Loktanella sp. M215: one gene and its partners. The protein of the gene in region 3 interacts with the protein of the main gene of each other region in a pairwise test. Links are inferred from orthologs where the notes say so. Each region holds a gene or a part of one and is shown on either strand. Other genes may lie near its edges.

Region 1 (4,068 bases), 1.1 Mb from region 3 along the record:
CCTGAAGGACGGCGAGAAGATGCAGCTGGAATACGCGGTGCAGAACACGCTGCGCACCATCGGCACGCGAACGTCGAGCCACATTGTCAGCCGGTTCGGGATGAACAACGACCTGCAGGACGACCATCTGACGGTCAAGCTGCGCGGGTCGGCCGGTCAGTCGCTGGGCGCGTTCCTCGTCCACGGGCTGAAACTGGAAGTCTCTGGCGATGCCAACGACTATGTCGGCAAGGGTCTGTCGGGCGGGACGATCGTCGTGCGTCCGCAGATGCAAAGCCCGCTGGTGGCCTCTGAAAACACGATCATCGGCAACACGGTGCTTTACGGTGCGACAAAGGGGTTCCTCTTTGCCTCGGGTCGCGCTGGCGAACGCTTTGGCGTGCGCAACTCTGGCGCGCATGTGGTGATCGAAGGCTGCGGCACCAACGGCTGCGAATACATGACCGGCGGTGTGGCGGTCATCCTTGGCAGCATCGGTGCGAACTTTGGCGCGGGCATGACCGGGGGCATGGCGTACCTTTATGATCCGGATGGCACTGCGGCAGAGTTGATCAACATGGAAACGCTGGTGACCTGTCCGGTCACGGTGCCGCATTGGGAAAACCAGTTGATGACGCTGATCGAGCGTCATGCCACGGAAACCGCAAGTCGCAAGGCGCAGGACATCCTGCAGCATTGGGAAACCGAGCGGCAGAATTTCATCCAGGTCTGCCCGAAGGAGATGCTGATCCACCTCAAGGCGCCGCTGAGCATCGAGGATCAGGCCATCCCGGCGGAATGATAGTGGCACGATGACCATGTGACACCCCGCAGCGCCCGTCGCTGCGGGGTGTTTTCGTTCCGGCAATCTTGACCATGGGTCGTGTGGCGTGACTTATGGGGCCATGGCGAAAACCCGCAAATCCGCAAAGTCCGACACACCCGCGCCGCGCCTGACCGGCCGGTTGATCCGGCGCAGGCTGCGGCAGGCGGTGCTGGGCGTGATCGGGCTCGTGGTGCTGGTGACACTGCTTTACAAACTCGTGAACCCGCCGACGACGCCCTACATGCTGACCGAGGGCCACAGGCTGGGGGGCGTCACGCAGGACTGGGTGGCGATGGACGATATCGCACCGGTCATGGCGCGATCCGTCGTCGCGGCCGAGGATGCGAATTTCTGCCTGCATTGGGGGCTTGATATCGGCGCGATCCGGGCGGCGCTGGCAGCGGGCGGCGATCGCGGGGCATCGACCATCTCTCAGCAGGTGGTCAAGAATGTCTACCTCTGGCAGGGGCGAAACTGGGTCCGCAAGGCACTGGAAGCAGTCTGGACGCCGCTGACCGAATTCTTGTGGAGCAAGCGGCGTATCCTGGAACTTTACATGAATGTCGCTGAATTCGATACCGGCGTCTTTGGCGTGCAGGCGGCGGCGCAGCATTATTTCGGCGTCGATGCCCGGAGCCTGAGCGGCGTGCAAGCCGCTCGGCTTGCGATGGTGCTGCCGGATCCCAAGGGGCGCGACGCTGCCAATCCGACCGCGTGGCAGCGCCGGCGGGCGGCGGGCATCATGGACGGGGCTGCCACGATCGCCGTTGACGGGCGTGCGTCCTGTTTCCAGAGTTGAATGCAGGCCCAAGGTGCGGCATTGAGGACGCAATCCTGAATTGCGAGAGTGTCATGAACCGCCTCTATCATTTTCCGCTGTCCCCATTTTCGCGCAAGGTCAGGCTGAGCCTTGCGGAAAAGCGCATCGAGGTGGAACTGGTCGAAGAGCGCTATTGGGAGCAGGACAGCGATTTCCTGCACCGCAACCCGGCGGGCAAGGTGCCTGTGCTGCGGCTTGGCAACCGCATGCTGAGCGAGAGCGCCGCGATCTGCGAATATCTGGAAGACACGCACCCCAATCCGCCGCTGATGCCGCGGGACGCCGATGCGCGCTACGAGGTGCGGCGTCTGGTCGGCTGGTTCGACGACAAGTTCTATCGCGACTGCACCGAAAAGCTGCTGGGCGAGCGGGTGTTTCGCAAGGTCAAGGGCACGGGCTATCCCGACAGCACCAACGTCAAGGCGGGCAGCCGCGCCATGCGGTTTCACCTCGACTACATGACGAAGATACTGGAGCATCGCCGCTGGCTGGCCGGGAACGAGATGACGCTGGCGGATTTCGCGGCGGCGGCTCAGTTGTCCTGCCTCGACTATATCTCTGACGTGGACTGGAACCGGTCGGAGATCGTCAAGGACTGGTATGCGAAGATCAAGTCGCGTCCGGCGTTCCGGTCTTTGCTGGCCGATCAGGTGCCGGGATTCCTGCCGCCGTCGCATTATGCCAACCTTGATTTCTGATCGGGGGTGGGGCGGGCCCGCCCGCCCACCCCTTTTCGGGGCGCTGCCCCGGACCCCGAAGTGTTTGAAACCGGAAGACCGATGGGACTGAAGGAGGACCTGTCCGCCTTTGCCATCGAGTCCGGTTTTGCCAAGGTCGGAATCTGTCGCCCCGACGCGGTGCCGGAGACTGCGGCTCGGCTGGCGGCCTTTGTGGATGCCGGGCGTCACGGGCAAATGGGGTGGATGGCAGAGCGGATGGCCTGGCGCGGCGATCCGACAGCGCTCTGGCCGCAAGCGCGGTCGGTCATCATGCTGGCAGAGAATTACGCGCCGGATGTCGATCCGCTTGCGGTCTTGGCCGAGCGGGATCGGGCGGCGATTTCCGTCTATGCGCAGGGGCGCGATTATCACGATGTGGTCAAGAAGCGGCTGAAGGTCGTCGGCCGCTGGCTGATCGACCGGGTGCCGGGGGCCGAGATCAAGGTCTTTGTCGACACGGCGCCCGTGATGGAAAAGCCGCTGGCACAGGCGGCGGGGCTGGGCTGGCAGGGCAAGCACACCAACCTGTTGGGGCGCGATCTGGGGAACTGGATCTTTCTGGGCGCGATCTTTACCACCGTCGCATTGGAACCGGACGCGGCAGAGGTCAGCCACTGCGGATCCTGCACGGCCTGCCTCGACATTTGTCCGACACAGGCTTTTCCGGCGCCTTATCAATTGGATGCGCGGCGCTGCATCTCTTACCTGACCATTGAACATCGTGGTCCGGTGGACCCGGCGTTGCGTCCCCTGATGGGCAATCGCATCTATGGCTGCGACGATTGTCTTGCGGTCTGTCCCTGGAACAAATTCGCGGTGGCGGGGCGGGACGCACGGCTGGCGGCGCGGGACGATCTGCGCGCGCCGCCGCTGGCGGAGTTGGCGGCGCTCGACGATGCCGCCTTCCGCGCGCGCTTTTCCGGCAGTCCGATCAAGCGGATCGGGCGGGACCAGTTCATCCGCAACGTGTGTTATGCGATCGGCAACAGCGGGAACCCTGCGCTGGCGGGGGTGTTGAAACCCCTGATGACAGACGCCGACCCCACCGTGGCCGACGCCGCAGTCTGGGCTTTGGCGCGCCTTGAAAAGGATGACCCATGCGCACCGCTGCTTTCCTCGCCCTGATCCCGACACTGTCCTGCGCGCAGGTCGATCAAGGCGAACGCAACGCCGAATTCACGCCCGCCTTTGAAAACCAGACCCGTGCACCGGCTTTGCCGGACACATTTGTAACCGTCACCACGTTTGCAGACGGGCTGGCGAACCCCTGGGGCATTGCCGCACTGCCGGACGGATCGTTTCTGGTGACGGAACGGTCCGGCAGCCTGCGGCGCATCGCCAGCGACGGGACTTTATCCGACCCGATGAGCGGCGTGCCGCAGGTGGGTGCGCAGCAGCAGGGCGGCTTGCTTGACGTGGCAATCGCCCCCGACTTCTCGGACACCGGCGTCCTCTATCTGACCTACGCCAAGGGGGTCGATGGCGGCACCGTGACCGCCGCCGCGCGCGCCGTGTTGCAGGGCGATAGGCTGACGCAGGTGCGCGACATCTTCGTGCAGGATCCCCCCGCCGACACCTATGCCCACTATGGCAGCCGTGTCGTGCCGACCCCGGACGGCAAGGTCTTCATCACGACCGGAGAGCACTTTACCGAACGGAACCGCCAGTTGGCGCAGGACGTCACAACGACGTACGGCAAGACCATTCGCCTGAACGCGGATGGC
Region 2 (4,318 bases), 1.6 Mb from region 3 along the record:
CGACGGTCACGCTTTCGGCGCTCAGGATCGCGCGGGGGGCGGGCAGGGCGGTGCGCACCTCTTCCTCCGGGACAGAGCCCAGCAGGACGGACAGGCGCTGCCAGCCTTCACGGCCTTTCTGGAACACGGCCCACTGGCCCACGATCATCTCGATCGGGGCCAGCGCCCGGCCCATCAGGATCGAGCCTGCGATCATCGCGCCCGCCGTCATCTCGCCGCGCAGCACCAGCAGCGCGCCGAGGCCCAGCATGGCCGACTGCAGGAACAGGCGAAAGGTGCGGGTCATCGCGGTGAAGGTGCCTGCGGAATCCGAGGCACCGATGGTCGCATCCAGAGAAGCGCCACGCGCGATTTGCCAGCGGTCGAAGGCCGCGGTGCGCATGCCAAGCGCATGGACCATCTCGCTTTCGCCGCGTATCTGCGCCCCCAGTGCTTCGGATTGGAAAGAGGCGGCATTCGCGGCCTCAAGCGGTTTTCGGGTGGTGATCTGGTTGGCCAAGGCGACTACGATCAGGACCGCGCCGCCGACCAGCGCCAGCAGACCTAGATCCATGTGAAAGACGAAAATGCCCGCAAAAAACAGCGGGATGAAGGGCAGATCGAAGACCGCCATTAGCGCGGGCGATGTGATCAGGCGCTGCACGGCCTCAAGGTCGCGCAGGCCCGTGCGGGCTTCTTGCGGGACACGGTTCAGGGTCTGGGCGTGCAGGGTCGCGGCAAAGACGCGCCGGTCAAGACGCGCCTGAAACCGCGCGCCGAGGCGCCCCATGACGCGACCCCGGACGTAGTCGAGGATACCCATCATGCCGTAAAGGAACGCCACCAGCACGCTGAGCGCGATCAGTGTTTCCAGACTGCGCGACCCCAGCACCCGGTCATAGACGTTGAGCATGTAAAGCGGCCCGGTCAGCATCAGCAGGTTCACGAAAAAGCTGAACACCGCGACCGCCCAATACAGCGCCCGCCCCTCGCGCCGCACTGCCGCAAGCTCTGCCGCTCCCCGCTTTACCGCCTGATCGCTACTGCGCATCGCCGTCTTTCCCCATATTGCGGATCGTGCGGCCGGTCCTGCGCGTGCAAGGATTCGGTCCGCGCTATCCAGCCACCCGGCCCGTGTTACACCCTTTTGGTAGCCCGCGGCGACAGCGTGTCGTCGCAAAGACCGTTTTGAGGCAAATTCGTTGCGAAAGGCCTTACGGCAACCGCCGTGACAGCGCCACATTCGGGTTGTAGCATCACCGGGGTGTGAATGGCAGGGAGGCCACGGAGCATGACCGCAGGATTTCATCTGGCCCTGACGCTGGCCCTGCTGGCCACGTCAGCGCAGGCCGGCCCCTATGACGGGACCTACAAGCAGGCGGCCAATTCCGAATGCGCCCTCGTCGGGATCGACGGCGGATCGGTCAAGATTGCGGAAGGGATCTTTTACGGGGTCGAGGTCAGTTGCCGGATGACCAACCCGGTCAATGTCCTGGACATGGATGCGCTGCTGTACACCATGCAGTGCAGCGGCGATGACCAGAGCTTCAGCGAGCGCGCGATGCTGATGAACAAGGCCCAGGGCGACGGGATCATCATGGTCTGGGACGGCTATGCCTTCGTCTACGATCGCTGCCCGGAGCCGGGTGCGCCCGCTGCCCCCGGGCCAGTGGCGGATGCGGTGGCGGAGGACGGCTTGCCTGATATCGCTGACGTGGCGCCCGCAGCCGCCCCGTCACCGGCCTCGGCGGAACCCGCTGCCGCCGACTGATTCCGCGTCAGTTGCCCAGACCGTTGAGGATGTTGTTCAGCACATCCAGGATCTGGCCATCCGCCTCGATCCCGCTGTCGGCCAGCATGCCACCGCGGCTGCTGGGGCCGGGTTGGTCCATCGGCAGGGGCTTTGGCACCTCGCCCGCCACGACGCGTGACATCGTAGCCTGCCAGATTTCCGCTGGCAATCCGCCCCCGGTCACACCGGTCATCGGGCTGTTGTCGTCGTAGCCCATCCAGACACCCACGACATAATCGGCGTTGAACCCGATGAACCAGGCATCCCGAGAAGAGTTCGTGGTCCCCGACTTGCCCGCCAGTTCCCAGCCGGGAATCTGCGCCCGTGTGCCGGTACCGCGAGACACGACCTGGCTCATCATGTAGGTGAGTTCCCGCGCCGCCTTTTGCTGGATCACGCGTTCCTGCAGGCCGGTGCCCATGTTGTCCATCAGGGGCGAATCGTCGCCTTTGAGCCGCAGGTCGATTAGACCGTAAGGTTCGACCGCAGAGCCGCCGTTCAGGATGCCCGCGTAGGCGCCCGTCATCTCGATCAGGGTGCTTTCCGACACGCCGAGGGCCAGGGCCGGACCGGCCGCCAGATCGCTGGCGATGCCGAATTTCTGGGCGACGGTGCGGACCAGCTCCCGGCCGACCTCCTCTGACAGGACGATGGCGGGGATGTTGCGCGATTCGTACAGCGCCTCTGTCAGGGTGATCGGACCCTTGAATTTGTGGTCATAGTTGTCAGGCCGCCAAGGGCCGGAGCCGGGGACGTTGATCGTCAGCGGCTGGTCGTCGATCATGTCGTTGGGGCTGAACCCAAGATCCAGCGCCGTGGCATAGATGAACGGCTTGAAGGCCGATCCCGGCTGCCGGCGGGCTTGCGTGGCGCGGTTGAACGCCCCCGAGGCGCGCACGTCGCGCCCGCCCACCATGCCGCGCACGGCGCCATCGGCGCTCATCACGATGACGGCGGCCTGCGCCTTGGACGACGGCTTCAGCTTGGTATCGAAGATCGACAGCAGGGCGGTTTCCGTCGCGGTCTGGATGCGCTGATCGAGGGTGGTCTGGATGATCACATCCTCTGTCGTGTCTTGCGTAAAGAAGTCGGGGCCCTGTTCCATGACCCAGTCCGCGAAATACCCGCCCGCCCGTGCCTGTGCCGCCTGGCTGAGCTGCGCGGGATGGGTGCGGGCATCGTCCGCCTGTTCGGCCGTGATATAGCCCTGGTCCTGCATCAGGCCGATCACGACATTGGCCCGGTCCACCGCCCGCTGCATGCTGGATGTGGGCGCATAGCTGGACGGCGCCTTCAGCAGGCCGGCCAGCATCGCGGCCTCGGCCGGGTCGACGTCTGCCGCTGATTTGCCGAAATAGCGTTGTGCTGCGGCCTCGAACCCGCGGCTGCCGGCGCCCAGATAGGCGCGGTTCAGGTAGATCGTCAGTATCTGGTCCTTGGTATAGGCGACCTCCATCCCCATCGAGAAGATGGCTTCCTTGATCTTGCGCCACAGGGTCGTGCGGCGGCAGTCGTCCTCGTAGGCGCGTTCGGTCTTCCATGTGGCGGCGTCATAAGGCACGCCGAGGCAAAGCAGCTTCGCCGTTTGCTGGGTGATCGTGGACCCGCCGTTGCCGGACAGCGGCCCGCGCCCTTCGCTGAGGTTGATCTTGACGGCGCTGGCCACGCCGCGCGGGCTGATGCCGAAGTGGCTGTAAAAGCGCTTGTCTTCGGTCGCGACAACGGCGTCGTGCAGGTATTTCGACACGCCTTCGGATGTCACCATGCCGCCGAACTGGTCGCCGCGCCAGGCGAAGACATCGCCGTTGCGGTCCAGCAGCGTCACGGACCCGCGCGTGCGGCCGTCGACAAGTTGCGCGATCGGGGGCATCTGGGCCGCGAAATAAAGCACACCCGCGGCGATCAGCACGGCGACCGCCAGACCCAGTTTCCACGTCACGCGCAGCGCCAGGCCAAGTGCCCATGTGAATGGCAGCAGAATCCAGCCGATAAGCCCGCGTTTGCGCGCAGCCCGCTTGCGCGGCTGCCGCTTGGGGGCGGCTTTTTTCGGCGTCTCGGCTGTCTCGGTGTAGCGGCGGTCCGCCACCAGAGGTTTGCCTGTCTTGCTGTTCTTCGCCATGCGCTGCCCGGTCCGTCGTTCTTGTGTTTTCCGGATCATACCCAATGGGCGCCCGCTTGTCCCGCGATCTTGAAGCTGTGCCGTTCGGTTTTTCGTGAAGTCTAAAATTTAATCACATGACGTTGTTTGTGCAAAAATTGTGCAACTTAGCCGGATTCACGGGGGCGTGACGGGGCAGCTTTTCTTGTGCGACCGCGCTGCAGCCGTCCTTTTGTCAGGCATCCGTAGCATCGGGACCTGCGACAGGGTGCCGTGAACAAGGGAAGCAGACGTGAAACTGATTATTGCAACGATCAAGCCGTTCAAGCTGGAGGAGGTCCGCGAGGCGCTGACCTCGGTCGGCGTGCGCGGCATGATGGTGTCCGAAATCAAGGGATTTGGCTCTCAGTCGGGTCATACGGAAATCTACCGCGGTGCCGAATATGCCG
Region 3 (2,999 bases):
GCAGCATCACGCCGTCCAGCCGCCGCTGATCCAGCCCGTGGCTGGACGCCTCCATCGCCGCATGGGTGACACCCGCAGCCTCCGCCTCGGCCAGCACCCGGTGCAGGGTGACGGGATCGGGCGTCGTATGGCCCAAAGGTGCCGACCACGCGCCTTCGACACCCGTCGTGCCAAGGTTGATGCCGATATAGCCCAGCGTCTCCCAGATCTGGCGGGTGAAAGTGGACACAGAGGTCTTGCCGTTCGTCCCCGTCACCGCGACCATGACCTCGGGGTGCGCGCCGAACCACAGCGACGCGGTCTGCGCCAGCGCGGCCCGCGGGTCTTCGGCAACGATCAGCGCCGCGTCGGATCCGGCCAGCGCCGCGGCGGCCAGTTGTGCACCGACAGCATCGGTCAGGACAGCACCAGCGCCCTTTTCCAGCGCCATGCCGATGAAGGCCGCACCGTGGACGCGGGTGCCGGGCAGCGCCGCGAACAGCTGCCCGCGCCGCACCGCACGGCTGTCGGTCGTCACACCGGTAATATCGGCCCGCCGTCCGCCCTGTGCGGTCAGCCCCAGTTGCGCCAGCGTCTTGGTCTGTGCCATGTCGTGGCCCTCACCCGTTCAGTTAGAGGTGAGTGTTACACTTGCCACGTCGGTGGATTCAAGCTGCGGTCGCAGGCCCAGCAGCGGCGCCACCCGGCGGATCATTTCCGCCGCCACCGGCACCGCCGTCCAGCCCGCCGTGCGACGGGGTTTTTCACCGGAATTCTCGCTCGGTTCGTCCAGCGTGACGATCAGCACATACTTCGGATCATCGGCCGGAAAGATCGAGGCGAAGGTCGCGATGACCTTGTCATCGTAATAGCCGCGCCCGTCGGTGCGGGGCTTGTCGGCGGTGCCGGTCTTGCCGCCCACCTCGTAACCCGGCACATCCCCCATTGACGCCGTGCCTTCTTCCACGACCCGGCGCAGCATGTGGCGCGCCTTGGCGCTGGTATCTTCGCTGACCACCCGCGCACCGTGCTGCACGACATTCGTCTTCAGCAGGGTCGGCAGCACCCGCGTCCCGCCATTCAGCAGCGACGCATAGGCCGACGCCAGATGCAGTGGTGAATCCGAAATACCGTGCCCAAAGGAAATCGTCATGGTCGAGATTTCGGACCAGTTCTTGGGCACCAGCGGCTGACCAGAGGGCGCCTCGGACAGTTCGACCTGCGTCGGTTCCGTCAGGCCAAGGCTGGCCAGAAACTTGCTCTGCCGGTCGCCGCCGACCAGCATCGCGATCCGGCCGGTGCCGACGTTCGAGGATTCAGCGATCACGTCCTCGACCGTCAGGGTCGCCGGCATGCTGTGGCTGTCGCGGATGCGAAACCGGCCCCAGGTCAGCGGCCCCTTGGTGTCGATGATGGTCTGCGGGTTCACCAGCCCGAGTTCCATCGCCTGCGCCACGGCAAAAATCTTGAAGGTCGATCCCAGCTCGTAAACGCCCTGCACCGCGCGGTTGAACAGCGGGCTGTCGGACTGGTCGCCCTTCAGCAGCACTTGTGGGCGGTTGTTCGGGTCGAAATCCGGCAGCGAGGCCAGTGCGATGATCTCACCCGTATGCACGTCCATCAGGACCGCCGCGGCACCCTTGGCGTTCATCAGCTTCATGCCGCCGTCCAGCACCTCTTCGGTCGCCGCCTGCACGGTGAGATCAAGCGACAGTTCCAGCGGCTTGCCCTCGTTGGCAGGATCGCGCAGCAGGCTGTCGAAACGACGCTCGATGCCAGCCACGCCGATCACCTCGGCGCTCGCCACATCCTCGCGACCATAGCTTGCCCCGCCCAGCACGTGCGACGCGATGGGACCGTTGGGATACAGCCGCATCTCGCGCGGGCCGAACAGCAGGCCGGGGCTGCCGATGTCATGCACCAGCTGCATCTGCTCCGGGCTCAACTGCCTGCGGATCCAGACGAATTTCCGCTTGCCGGTGAAATCCTTGATCATCCGCTCTTCGTTCAGTTCCGGAAAGATCGCCTTCAACTCCTTGGCGGCACGAATCGGGTCGATCATGTGCTGCGGCTGGGCGTAAAGGCTGTGCGTTTCCAGATTGGTCGCCAGAATACGCCCGTTCCGGTCCACGATATCCGCCCGCTGGCCGATGATCGGGTTGCCGGTGGCTGCGGTGCGCGGCTCTTCGGGCATCGAATTGGCGATCGTCCCCATTCGCAGCCCGATTGCGACGAAGGCCACGGCAAAGAATGCCCCCAGCACCAGCAGCCGGCCTTCGGCGCGCGCCCGCGACTTGTCGGCGATGGCCTCGTGACGCAGACGCAGGTTCTCGGCGGCGATGGCGCTCGGGTCCTCGCCCTTTTCGCGCGCCTTGAGGATGCGGGCCAGCGGGCGCAGGGGCGTGCGGATCATAGGGGGTCCTCCTCGCCGGACGGCGGGATCGAGTTGATGTCGACGGGGTTCGTGATCGGCAGGATGTCCGGCAGCGGATAGACGATGGCCTCGACGTCACCGAAGGCTTCCGGCGACAGCGGCAACAGGCCAAGCCGGTCAAAGTTGATCTCGGCCAGATCGATCAGCCGGTCGGGCCGGTTGAGGTAGGCCCATTCCGCCCGCAACATGCCCAGCCGTTCATGGGCGTCACCGATCTGCGCGTGCAGATGCCGGACCTGACTGATCGACTGCTGCGTGCGATAGTTTTCCTGATAGGCCCAGAAGGCCAGCCCCATGACGGTCAACGCCGCCACAACGTACATCACCGCCCGCATCATGCGCCGTCGCCCCTCATCATCGGCATCCCCATGTCCTTGCGGTCCATCGGCTGGGCGGGCGCATCCGTGCGGATCGCCACGCGCAGCTTCGCGGATCTGGAACGTGGATTGACTGCTACTTCTTCTTTTGACGCCACAATCGCCTTGCGAGTCCGCTGTGTAAAGGCCGGAGTGATCGATTCGAGCACTGGCGCATAGCGATTCGCATTGGGCGTCGTGGCGCTGCGCGTCTGGATGAATCGCTTGGC

Evidence for each region. The genes of interacting proteins can lie anywhere in the genome.
Region 1: the proteins of GLR48_RS10570 (region 3) and mtgA interact in binary tests that used the Escherichia coli proteins (3 or more experiments, as listed by UniProt). The link is inferred for Loktanella sp. M215 from one-to-one orthologs.
Region 2: the proteins of GLR48_RS10570 (region 3) and GLR48_RS18650 interact in binary tests that used the Escherichia coli proteins (3 or more experiments, as listed by UniProt). The link is inferred for Loktanella sp. M215 from one-to-one orthologs.

Annotation. Positions count from the first base shown.
Region 1 is NZ_WMEA01000001.1:1,097,239-1,101,306, forward strand. Bases 1-2,744 are described here. They hold mtgA (monofunctional biosynthetic peptidoglycan transglycosylase), read left to right. Parts: upstream 1-884; coding sequence 885-1,604; downstream 1,605-2,744. Other genes in these bases: gltB (glutamate synthase large subunit), read left to right, coding at 1-781; fzlA (FtsZ-binding protein FzlA), read left to right, coding at 1,658-2,323; queG (tRNA epoxyqueuosine(34) reductase QueG), read left to right, coding at 2,405-2,744. Also shown: more of queG, read left to right, coding at 2,745-3,469; GLR48_RS05290 (PQQ-dependent sugar dehydrogenase), read left to right, coding at 3,442-4,068. UniProt on the Escherichia coli protein: Peptidoglycan polymerase that catalyzes glycan chain elongation from lipid-linked precursors. May play a role in peptidoglycan assembly during cell division in collaboration with other cell division proteins.
Region 2 is NZ_WMEA01000001.1:3,798,025-3,802,342, reverse strand. The notes cover bases 1,325-4,318. They hold GLR48_RS18650 (transglycosylase domain-containing protein), read right to left. Parts: upstream 3,891-4,318; coding sequence 1,758-3,890; downstream 1,325-1,757. Other genes in these bases: GLR48_RS18645 (P-II family nitrogen regulator), read left to right, coding at 4,162-4,318; GLR48_RS18655 (hypothetical protein), read left to right, coding at 1,325-1,750. Outside these bases: GLR48_RS18660 (type I secretion system permease/ATPase), read right to left, coding at 1-1,030; more of GLR48_RS18655, read left to right, coding at 1,271-1,324. UniProt on the Escherichia coli protein: Cell wall formation. Synthesis of cross-linked peptidoglycan from the lipid intermediates.
Region 3 is NZ_WMEA01000001.1:2,155,595-2,158,593, reverse strand. It holds GLR48_RS10570 (peptidoglycan D,D-transpeptidase FtsI family protein), read right to left. Parts: upstream 2,393-2,999; coding sequence 608-2,392; downstream 1-607. Other genes in the region: rsmH (16S rRNA (cytosine(1402)-N(4))-methyltransferase RsmH), read right to left, coding at 2,748-2,999; ftsL (cell division protein FtsL), read right to left, coding at 2,389-2,748; GLR48_RS10575 (UDP-N-acetylmuramoyl-L-alanyl-D-glutamate--2,6-diaminopimelate ligase), read right to left, coding at 1-589. UniProt on the Escherichia coli protein: Essential cell division protein that catalyzes cross-linking of the peptidoglycan cell wall at the division septum. Required for localization of FtsN.